One region of the Pseudonocardia kongjuensis genome, then DNA from elsewhere that is predicted to be linked to it. Evidence: riboswitches for the same ligand, from Rfam matches in the RefSeq annotation. Region 1 holds a riboswitch; the other holds the start of a gene.
The links. A riboswitch is a leader RNA that binds a small molecule or an ion and turns the genes downstream of it on or off. The one in region 1 is predicted to bind glycine.
Positions count from the first base shown of each region.

Region 2: linked by a shared signal. The riboswitch ahead of gcvT (glycine cleavage system aminomethyltransferase GcvT) and the one ahead of gcvP (aminomethyl-transferring glycine dehydrogenase) in region 1 are both predicted to bind glycine.

Region 1 is NZ_BAAAJK010000001.1:358,492-364,167, forward strand. Features, by position in the region: gene gcvP (aminomethyl-transferring glycine dehydrogenase) at 1-2,733, opposite strand, end outside; glycine riboswitch at 2,895-2,991, opposite strand; gene ABD160_RS01695 (YiaA/YiaB family inner membrane protein) at 3,073-3,372, shown strand; gene ABD160_RS01700 (MerR family transcriptional regulator) at 3,382-3,987, opposite strand; gene ABD160_RS01705 (bifunctional nuclease family protein) at 4,199-4,675, opposite strand; gene garA (glycogen accumulation regulator GarA) at 4,933-5,385, opposite strand; gene gcvH (glycine cleavage system protein GcvH) at 5,606-5,676, opposite strand, start outside.
Region 2 is NZ_BAAAJK010000007.1:221,160-226,835, forward strand. Features, by position in the region: gene ABD160_RS11310 (serine hydroxymethyltransferase) at 1-959, opposite strand, end outside; gene gcvH (glycine cleavage system protein GcvH) at 956-1,342, opposite strand; gene gcvT (glycine cleavage system aminomethyltransferase GcvT) at 1,354-2,508, opposite strand; glycine riboswitch at 2,554-2,652, opposite strand; gene ABD160_RS11325 (ArsR/SmtB family transcription factor) at 2,836-3,228, shown strand; gene ABD160_RS11330 (substrate-binding protein) at 3,274-4,743, shown strand; gene ABD160_RS11335 (LLM class flavin-dependent oxidoreductase) at 4,774-5,523, opposite strand.

The DNA of each region.
Region 1 (5,676 bases):
GGGGTGGTCCCACTTGTCGTCGGCCAGGCAGGCCGCGGTGTGCGGGGCGCCCCGCAGCGGATTGTCGTCGGCCGGCCACTCCCCCGCGGCGACCCGGTCGATCTCGCCGCGGATCGAGATCATCGCGGCGATGAACCGCTCGATCTCGGGCAGGTCCTCGGACTCGGTCGGCTCGACCATCAGGGTCCCGGCCACCGGGAACGACATGGTCGGGGCGTGGATGCCGTGGTCGATCAGCCGCTTCGCGACGTCGTCCACCGTCACGCCGGTCTCCTTGGTGATCGCGCGCAGGTCCAGGATGCACTCGTGCGCGACGGAGCCGTCGGTCCCGGAGTACAGCACCGGGTAGTGCTCTCCCAGCCGGCGGGCGACGTAGTTCGCGGCGGCGACGGCGGTGAGCGTGGCCCGCCGCATCCCGTCGAGCCCCATCATCCGCAGGTAGGCCCAGGAGATCGGCAGCACGCCCGGGGAGCCGTGCGGCGCCGCGGACACCGGGCCGACCTCGCCGCGCCCGGGCAGGAACGGGACGAGGTGCTCGGCCACCGCGACCGGGCCGACCCCCGGCCCGCCGCCGCCGTGCGGGATGCAGAACGTCTTGTGCAGGTTCAGGTGCGACACGTCGCCGCCGAAGGCGCCCGGCCGGGCCACCCCGACCAGCGCGTTGAGATTGGCGCCGTCGACGTAGACCTGGCCGCCCGCGTCGTGCACCGCACCGCACACGTCACGCACCTGCGCCTCGTACACGCCGTGCGTGGACGGGTAGGTGATCATCAGCGCGGACAGCCGGGACCCGTGCTCGTCGATCTTGGCCCGGAGGTCGTCGAGATCGACGTTGCCCTGGGCGTCGGTGCCGACGACCACCACCCGCATCCCGGCCATGATCGCCGACGCGGCGTTGGTGCCGTGCGCGGACGCCGGGATCAGGCAGACGTCGCGCTCGGCCTCGCCGCGGCTGCGGTGGTAGGCCGCGATCGCCAGCAGCCCGGCGAACTCGCCCTGGCTGCCCGCGTTCGGCTGCAGCGAGACCGCGGCGTAGCCGGTCAGGTCGGCCAGCCAGGTCTCCAGCTGGGTGATCAGCTCCCGGGAACCGGCGGTGTCGGACTCCGGGGCGAACGGGTGCAGGTCGCTGAACTGCGGCCAGGTCACCGCCTCCATCTCGGCGGCGGCGTTGAGCTTCATCGTGCACGAGCCGAGCGGGATCATCGTGCGGTCCAGCGCCAGGTCGGCGTCGGCGAGCCGGCGCAGCCAGCGCATCAGCGCGGTCTCCGACCGGTGCTCGTGGAACGTCGGGTGGGTCAGGTAGTCGCTGGTCCGGGCCAGCGCGCCGGGCAGCGCGTCGGCGGTGCCGGTGTCCAGCGCCGCGGCGTCCTGCGGGCCGGCCCCGAACGCCTCCCACACCGCGCGCAGGTGCGCCACGGTGGTGATCTCCGAGGTGGAGATGCCCACCTCGTCGCCGGAGACCCGGCGCAGCGCGATCCCGGCGTCGTGCGCGGCGGCGACGACGGCGTCCGCCCGGCCGGGCACCCGGGCCAGCACGGTGTCGAAGAACGCGTCGTGCACGATCTCGACGCCGCCGGAGCGCAGCCCGGCGGCCAGCACCGCCGCCATCCGGTGGGTCCGCCGGGCGATGGCGCGCAGCCCCTCCGGGCCGTGGTACACGGCGTAGCAGGCCGCCATCACGGCCAGCAGCACCTGCGCGGTGCAGATGTTGGAGGTCGCCTTCTCCCGGCGGATGTGCTGCTCCCGGGTCTGCAGGGCGAGCCGCAGCGCGTAGTTGCCGTCCGCGTCCCGGGAGACCCCGACCAGCCGGCCGGGGAGCTGGCGGGCGTGCCGCTGCCCGACCGACAGGTAGGCGGCGTGCGGGCCGCCGAAGCCGAGCGGGACACCGAACCGCTGGGTGGAGCCGATCGCCGCGTCCGCGCCCAGCTCGCCGGGCGGGGTGAGCAGGGTCAGCGCCAGCAGGTCCGCGGCGACCGCGACCAGCGCGCCCCGCTCGTGCGCCTGCTCGATCAGCGCCGACGGGTCGGCCACCCGCCCGGACGCGCCCGGGTAGCTGAGCAGCACGCCGAACATCTCGCCGTCCGGCAGGGTGCCGCCGGACAGGTCGGCGACCTCCAGCTCGATGCCGAGCGGCTCGGCCCGGGTGCGGAGCACGTCCAGGGTCTGCGGCAGCGTGTCGGCGTCGACCACGAACCGGGCCGACTTCGCGCGCCCGGCCCGGCGCAGCAGCGTCATCGCCTCGGCGGCGGCGGTCGCCTCGTCCAGCAGCGACGCACCGGCGACCGGCAGCCCGGTCAGGTCCGACACCATCGTCTGGAACGCCAGCAGCGCCTCCAGCCTGCCCTGGCTGATCTCCGGCTGGTACGGCGTGTACGCGGTGTACCAGGCCGGGTTCTCCAGCACGTTGCGCCGGATCGCCGACGGCGTCCGGGTGCCGTGGTAGCCGAGCCCGATCATCGGGACGTTCACCGTGTTGCGGTCGGCCAGCGCCCGCAGCTCGGCGAGCATCTCGGCCTCACCGACCGGCTCCGGCAGCGAACCGCCGACCGGCTCGGGATCGCGGATGGCGGCGGGCAGCGCCCGGTCGGCCAGCGCCTCGAGCGAGTCGACGCCCAGCGCGTCGAGCATCCGGGCGAGCTCGCCGGGCCGGGGCCCGACGTGCCGGTCGGCGAACGGCAGTCCACGCTCGAGCTCGGCGAGGGTGGGACGGTGCTGCTGCGGGGTCGGGCTCACGGCGCCTCCGAAGGTGACGGCTCGGGCGGGGCAGGGCTGTCTCGCCCCTCCCCCTCTGTCCGTACCCGCGATCCGGGCGCCTGAGAGATTCACCCGAGGCTTCGGGCTTTCCCCGTCGGCGGACGGGCCCCCCGTGGTGGCCCGTCGCTTTCCAGAGGCGTCTCTGCCGTGCGGTCCTGGTGCCTGAGAGGTTCCGGGAAGGGATTTGCTCCTTCGGCGCCCGGCTGTACTGCACCGGGTCTCTCCCGCTCGGTGTCAACGACTACCGGGCCGAGGATAACCGGTCCGGTCAGTATTTCCACGGCACCGGGGCCGGAACCGTCCCGCCAGGCTGCTCACATGTCGAACAGCAGCGCTCCGAACACCGTCCCCGCCACCACCGCCGCCTTCCACCTGCAGGCGGTCCTGTCCTTCGGCGTCTCGCTGGCCGCGGTCGTCGTCGGGACCTTCTACCTGCCCGTCGACGGCTGGGTGAAGGCGTTCCTGGCCATCGCCGTGCTGTACGCCATCACCTCGGCGTTCACCCTCGCCAAGTGCGTCCGCGACAAGCAGGAGAGCCTGACCGTCGTCAACCGGGTCGACCAGGCGCGGCTGGAGAAGCTGATCGCCGAGCACGACCCATTCCGCTCGGTCGCGTGAGCCGGCCGCTCAGGAGATCGCGCGCCGGGACCGGCGCCGGGCCAGCTCGTCCTCCGGGGACTCGTCGACGGTGCCGCCGTCGGCGCGTTCCACCGGGAAGTCCTTGATCACACCGCTGATCTCGCGCATCGCGCCCGAGACGGCGATCCCGAACACTCCCTGGCCGCCCTGCAGCAGGTCGACGACCTCCTCCGGGGAGGTGCACTCGTAGACGGTGGTCCCGTCGGAGAACAGAGTGATCCCGGCGAGATCCCTTATCCCGCGCCGGCGCAGGTGCTCGACCGCGATCCGGATGTTCTGCAGCGAGACCCCGGCGTCGAGCAGCCGCTTCACGATCTTGAGGACCAGTACGTCCTTGAACGAGTACAGCCGCTGGCTGCCGGATCCGGCGGCACCGCGGATCGACGGCACGACGAGCCCGGTCCGGGCCCAGTAGTCGAGCTGCCGGTAGGTGATGCCGACGACCTGGCACGCGGTCGGGCCGCGGAAGCCGACGAGGCGATCGGACACCCCGTCCAGCCCCTCACCGACGAGCGGGTCCGGGAACAGCTCTGCCTGCCCCGGCCCCTCGGGTGGTGGCGTCTGCACCGCGTGGTCTCCCTCGGTCGGCCGCACCGTGACCGTCCTCGCCGTCCCATCACTCTCGGTGAAGGCGAGTTGCACGGATGTCATCAACGCTGATGACGGTAGGCCCGGCGGCCGGAGTGGTCAACGCGGCTCGCCGACACGGCCGTACCGCACAACGCCAGGTGACGGAGCACGGGCGGCCCGGTCACGCCGAGCGGCACCCGGTGTCGCCGAATGGTCCGGAACACCCGTTCGGGTGTCAGCCGGGCTGGGCGCCGCGGAAGTCCTCCGGTGACACCGAGTCGAGGAACTCGCGGAACTTCTCGACCTCGTCCTCCTGCTCGTCGGGGATGACGAGCCCGGCCTCGGCCAGCACGCTCTCGTCGGCGTGCACCGGGACACCGGTCCGCAGCGCCAGCGCGATCGAGTCGCTCGGCCGGGCGGACACCGTCACGCCGCCGTCGAAGATCAGCTCGGCGTAGAAGGTGCCCTCCTGCAGGTCGGTCACCCGGACCTGTTCCAGCCGCCGGCCCAGTGCCCCGATGACGTCCTTGAGCAGATCGTGGGTCAACGGCCGTGCCGGCTTGACCCCCTGCTGCTCGAGGGCGATGGCCGTCGCCTCGACCGATCCGATCCAGATCGGGAGGTAGCGATCACCGTTGGTCTCCCGCAGCAACAGGATCGGCTGGTTCGCCGGGAGTTCGACCCGGACGCCCACGACGCGCATCTCGCTCATCAGCCCGCCTCCCCGGCCCTGTCGGGCCTGTCGGCCGCCCGGGGTGGACCCGCCACCCCGGCCGCCCTGATCGCCTTGCTCGCCCTGGTCCGTGCCCTGGGAGCTGTGGTCGCTCGTACCCCCGCCACCGACACGTTCCGACGCTACACGGGCGGGGCCCCCGATGCGCGCCTCCGGACGGGGTGTGACAGCGTCCTTTCGACGATCGTCACACGCCCGCCTCCGCACGGCGTGTCGGCTGAACCGCCGCCGGTGGATCAGCCCCGGGGGTCGCCCTCGCGAGGACCGGTCAGGAAGACCAGGCGGAACTTGCCGATCTGGACCTCGTCACCGTTGGCGAGCACGGCCGTGTCGACCGGCTCGCGGTTCACGTAGGTGCCGTTCAGGCTGCCGACGTCCACCACGACGAACTCGCCGGCGTCCCGGCGGAACTCGGCGTGCCGGCGGGAGACGGTGACGTCGTCCAGGAAGATGTCGCTGTCGGGGTGCCGGCCCGCACTGGTGGTCGGCACGTCGAGCAGGAAGCGCGAACCGGCGTTCGGGCCGCGCCGGACCACCAGCAGGGCCGACCCGGCGGGTAGCCCGTCGACGCCGGAGACGGCGGGCTCGGCGCTCGGCTGCTCCACGTCGGCGAGGAAGTCCGCCCGGAAGACCGATGTGGTCTCCGGTGCGCGCTCCGGCGGCACGTCGCGCGGGTCGTTCGTGGTCACCTCGGGGTCTCCTCCTCCGGAAGCGGGGGTCCCGGACACGGTCCGGGTGATGCAGGCGGGCCGGCCGCACTGGTGCGGTGCTGCGCTGAGGCGGATGTCGCCTCGACCGGCTGCGATGTCGACGTGTCAGGGGGACCGAACCTACCCGCCCCGGTGTCGCCGCGATACGCCAGGCCGCGGCGTCCGGGCGACCCGTGCGACGGGCGGTCGCCGGGGGTGGTCAGGAACCGTCGGCGAGCTGACGGTAGGCGTCGGCGTCGAGCGGGCCGGCCGGCGTGGCGCCGTCCGCGA
Region 2 (5,676 bases), on a different contig from region 1:
ACGTCGGTGCCGCCGGTGAGCACCCGGATGCCGGCGTCCGCGCAGTCCGCGGCGACCAGCCGCTCGGCGAGCAGCCGGGCGCCCTGCACGGTGCGCCGCTGGCGCTCGGCGAACTCCTCGGTCCCGGCGATCCGCAGCGCGACCGCCTTGGCGGCGATCACGTGCTCCAGCGGGCCGCCCTGCTGGCCGGGGAACACCGCGGACGCCAGCTTCTTCGCGTGCTCGGCGCGGGCCAGGATCAGCCCGCCGCGCGGGCCGCCGAGCGTCTTGTGCGTGGTGCTGGTGACGACGTCGGCGTAGGGCACCGGGCTCGGGTGCTCACCGGCGGCGACCAGCCCGGCGAAGTGCGCCATGTCCACCATCAGCAGCGCGCCGACCTCGTCGGCGATCCGCCGGAACCCGGCGAAGTCCAGCTCGCGCGGGTACGCCGACCAGCCGGCGATGATCAGCTTCGGCTGCTCGGCGCGGGCGACCCGCTCGACCTCGGCCATGTCGACGAGCCCGGTCGCGGCGTCCACGTGGTAGGCCGAGACCCGGTAGAGCCGTCCGGAGAAGTTGAGCTTCATGCCGTGCGTGAGGTGCCCGCCGTGCGCCAGGTCGAGGCCGAGGATGCCGTCGCCGGGCTGCAGCAGCGCCGCCATCGCGGCCGCGTTGGCCTGCGCGCCGGAGTGCGGCTGCACGTTGGCGTACTCGGCGCCGAACAGCTCGCGGGCCCGGTCGATCGCCAGCTGCTCGACGACGTCGACGTGCTCGCAGCCGCCGTAGTAGCGGCGGCCGGGATAGCCCTCGGCGTACTTGTTGGTGAGCACCGAGCCCTGCGCCTCCAGCACCGCGACCGGGGCGAAGTTCTCCGAGGCGATCATCTCCAGGGTGTCGCGCTGCCGGGCCAGCTCGGCGTCGACGGCCTTCGCGACCTCGGGATCGGCGTCGGCCAGCGACGCACCGAAGGTGCTGTTCACGCGCCACCCTCCCCGGTCAGCGAGCGGTACTCGGCGGCGGTCAGCAGCTCCGGGACGCCGTCGTCGCCGGGCTCGACCCGGAACAGCCAGCCGCGGCCGTAGGGGTCCTCGCCCGCGGTCTCCGGCGCGTCGTCGAGGGCGTCGTTGACCACGGTCACGGTCCCGCCGAGCGGGGCGAACAGGTCGCTCACCGACTTGGTGGACTCGATCTCGCCGCAGGCCTCGCCCGCGGTGACGGTGTCGCCCGCGGCCGGCAGCTGGACGAACACGACGTCGCCGAGCGCCTCGGCGGCGTGTGCGGTGATGCCGACGGTGGCGGTGCCACCCTCGACCCGTACCCACTCGTGCTGCTCGGTGTAGCGCAGGTCGTCAGGGACGGACATGTCGGATCCTCTCACTCGGGACGGGTGTAGAAGGGCAGGCCGACCACCTCGACCGGCTCGGGCCGGCCGCGGACGTCGACGACGAGCGCGGTGCCGGGCCCGGACACGGCCCGGTCGACGAACGCCATCGCGATCGGATGGCCCAGGGTCGGGGACAGCACGCCGCTGGTCACCTCGCCGACCGTGGCCCCGGCGCCGTCGAGCACCGGATGGCCGGCCCGCGGTGCGCGCCGGCCGCTGCCGCGCAGCCCGGCGGGCACCCGGGCCTGCGGGGTGTCCCGCTCGCGGGCGAGCGCGGCGCGGCCGACGAAGTCGGCCTCCTTGCCGAACTTCACGACCCGGCCCAGGCCGGACGCGAACGGCGAGAGCCCGGGGCCGAGCTCGTGTCCGTGCAGCGGCATCCCGGCCTCCAGCCGGAGCGTGTCGCGGCAGGCGAGTCCGCAGGGCACCAGCCCGTGCCCGGTCCCGGCCGCGGTGAGCCGCTCCCAGACGGCGGCCGCGCCCGCCGTGCCGACGTAGACCTCGAAGCCGTCCTCGCCGGTGTAGCCGGTGCGGGCCAGCAGCACCTGGTGCCCGGCGAGGGTGGCCGGGCGGGCCGCGTAGTAGCGCAGGTCGCCGACCGGCGCACCGGTCGCGGTCTCGACGATCGCGGCGGACGCCGGGCCCTGCACGGCGACCAGCGCGGTGTCCGCGGAGCGGTCGGTGATCCGCACGCCGTCGCCGGCGCAGCGCTCGCCCAGCTCGGCGGCCACCAGCAGCCGGTTCGACGCGTTCGCGACGACCAGGTAGTGCTCCGCGGCGAGCCGGTAGACGACCAGGTCGTCGAGCACGCCGCCGTCCGGCGCGCAGAGCATCGTGTAGCGGGCCCGGCCGGGCGCCAGCGCGCCGAGGTCGCCGACCAGCGCGCCGTCCAGCGCCGCGGCGGCGGCCGGGCCCTCGACGTGGATCTCGCCCATGTGCGAGAGATCGAACAGGCCGGCCGCGCGGCGCACCGCGTGGTGCTCGGCGAGGTCACCGCCGTAGCGGACCGGCATCGTCCAGCCGGCGAAGCCGGTGAAGGTCGCGCCGAGCGCGACGTGCGTGTCGTGCAGCACCGAACGCAGCAGCTCGCGCTCGCTCGGCCCGGTCCGGGTCTCGGTGTCGGTCTGGGTCTCGGTCTGGGTCATCGTGGTGCTCACCCCGGGGCAGACGCGTGGGCGGTGCCGCCCACACGGTCCCCCTCTGTCCCGAGCCTGAGAGATTCACCGGTGCACGACCGGCTTTCACCATCGGCGAGGCGTGTCCGACGCCTGCTTTCCAGAGTGGCCTGGCCCGTGCGGTGTGGGGTACCTGAGAGTTTGGCGGGGTGCTTGCTCCTCCGGTGCCTGTCCGGTCGTGCGACAGGTCTCTTCCGCGCGGGCTCGTACGGCCCGGTCTTCAGTTGTCCGCAGGACGATACCGATTCCCGCGCCGGAGGGAAGGGGTCCGGACCGCTTCCGGCTAGACTCCGTACCATGTCAACGGATCCTGACGCGTCTGACGCGTTCGGCGTGGGCGGCCGGGACGCCGGTCTCGCCTTCGACGCGCTCGCCGATCCGGTCCGCCGCCGGATCCTGGCGGTGCTCTCCGAGAGCGACGAGTGCAGCGCGGGCGAGCTGGCGGACCGGATCACCACGGTCGGCCGGACCGCGGTCTCCACCCACCTGCGGGTGCTGCGGATCGCCGGCCTGGTCAGCGAGCGCCGGTCCGGCAGGTTCCGCTACTACGCGATCGAGCCCGGCGGTGCCGCGGCCGACGTGATCGCGCTGCTGCGCAACCTGTTCCAGTCGTCGCTGGGCGAGGCCCGGTCCGCCGCCGAGAGCGCGGCCGGGCACCGGGAGCCGGCCCGCCGGGAGGCGGCCGGATGACCCGGCGCGCCGACGGATCCCGCTGACGGCCACCCACCCACCGGCATGGGGACGATCGCGGTCACGGTGGAGGAGTTCGCCGCCGTCGCACCCGAGGTGGTCTTCGACCGGTTCGGCCGCGACGGCGGGGGCTGGCTGTTCGGCGCGTCCTGCGACCGGGTCGCGCTCGGCGAGCCGATCACCCTGCTGACGCCGATCGGCGACGGCCCGCCGGTCGACGTCCTGGGCCGGATCAGCGACCTGCGCAGGCCGCACGGCATCACGATCACCCACGACCAGCCGTGGCGCGGCCGGATCCGGCTGCGCTTCACCGCGGCCCCCGGCGGGACCCGGATCCGGCTCGACGCGCACATCGACGAGCAGGGCCTGGAGTGGCTGATGCGCCGGCGCGGGCACCCGGTGCGCGACCGGGCCGCCACCGGCCCCCGGATCGGCGCCCTCACCAGCCGGTCCGGTTCCGGGAGCGTGTTCGCCTCGGCCGTCGCGAACGCCGCCGTGCTCGCCGTCGACGAGGTCAACGCCGCGGGCGGGATCGGCGGGCGGCCGGTCGAGCTGCTGCACGCCGACGACGCGACCGATCCCGGCACCGGCGCGCTGGAGGCGCTGCGGCTGGCCCGCGCGGGCTGCCGGACGATCTTCCTGACCACGACGTCGGCCACCTACCAGGCGGTGTCCTCGGCGCTGACCGGCCACGACGTGCTGGTCGTGCACACCAACATGAACGAGGGCGGCGGCGAGTCGCGGCTGCGGATCCGGCTCGGCGAGCGGCCGTGGACCCAGATCGCGCTGGCGGCGGGCCCGGTGATGCGGTCGGCGGGCGGGCGGCGCTGGTTCCTGGCCGGCAACGACTACGTCTGGCCGCGGACGGTGAACCGGATCGCCCGGGAGGTGCTGCCCGGCAACGGCGCGGTGCTGGTCGGCGAGGGGTACGCCCCGCTCGGCGCCCGCGACTTCGGCCCGCTGATCGAGCGGATCGCCGCGTCCGGTGCGGACATCGTGCTGGACACCTTCGTCGGCGCGGACGCCGCCGCGTTCGAGCGCCAGTGCCATGCGATGGGCCTGCGCGAGCGCACCGTCAGCCTGGGCCCGGCGATGGACGAGGCCACCCTGGAGCGGATCGGGTTCGAGGCGTCCGAGGGCATCCACGGGGTGTCCGGCTACTTCCAGCACCTGCAGACCGAGCGCAACGGGACGCTGCTGCAGCGCTACCGCGAGCGGTTCGGCCGCTGGGCGCCGCCGCTGTCCAGCCTGTCCGAGTCGATGTTCGAGGCGATCCACGTGTGGGCGGCCGCGGCCCGGCAGGTCCGGACCACCGACCCGACCCCGGTGGCCGACGAGATGCGCCACGGCCGGTTCGAGGTGCCGCGCGGCACGATCGCCCTGGACGGCCGTCATCACGTGGAGCAGCCGCTGCACCTGGCCGCCGCGCGCGGGGCCACGTTCGGGTCGATGTCGGACAGCGACGGCGCGGTGCGGACCGGCGCCGCGCCGACCCGGCCGGGCCGCCGCCGGTGAGGGCGCGGGCCGTGCGGCGGCCCGCCGGGCTCAGGGCAGCAGTGCCCGCACCCGCTCCGGGTCCGGCCCGCCCGGCGCGATCGCCACGACCGCGTCGTCGAAGCCCGCGTCGGCGTAGCGGCGCAGCTGCTCGCCGATCGGCCCGAGATCGGCGCCCGCGGGCACCGGGATCGCGTACGCGACCGCGCGGAGGCCACCGGCGGCCCGGAACCGGTCGTGCGCGGCGAGCAGCTCGTCGGGGGTGACGCGGAACGCCGAGCCGAGCCAGCCCTCGAAGTGGCGGGCCGCCTTCTCGACGTTCGCGCCCCACGAGCCGAGCAGCAGCGGCGGGCGGCCGTCGCGCGGCGGGTCGGCGAGCCGGGCCTGCGCGTCGCCACCGTCGGCGAGCAGTGCCCGCAGCCGGACGATGTTCTCGTCGAAGGCACGGAAACGGCCCCGGTGGTCGCGCCCCAGCACGGCGTAGTCGCTGCGGGTCGAGCCCGGGCTCACCCCGAGCGACAGCCGGTCGCCGCACACCGCCTGCAGCGAGAGCATCCGGTGCGCGAGCTCGGCGGGATGGTGCAGCGGAACCTGCACCGTGCCGGTTCCCAGCTCAAGGTCCGGGGTGGCGGCCGCCGCGGCCGCCAGCGCCGCGAACGGGTCCGGGACCAGCCGGCCGCGCCCGATGATCTCGGGTGCCCACAGGCTCCGGAACCCGGCGTCGGCGAGCCGGCGCGCCCACCCGACCACCGGGTACGGCGGCGCGTCCGACAGGTGCGCGAGCAGCGCGCCCAGGCGCACGGCTAGGCCCGCCGGTCCGGCGGGCCCGGGTCGTCGACCGGCACGCCCACCGCCGCCCGGCTCCGGAGCGGGCCGTCCATCTGCACCGTTCCTCCCGCGACGCGTCGGTGGTCCGCGACCGGGACCCACCCGGGCAGCGTCCCACGGATCGTG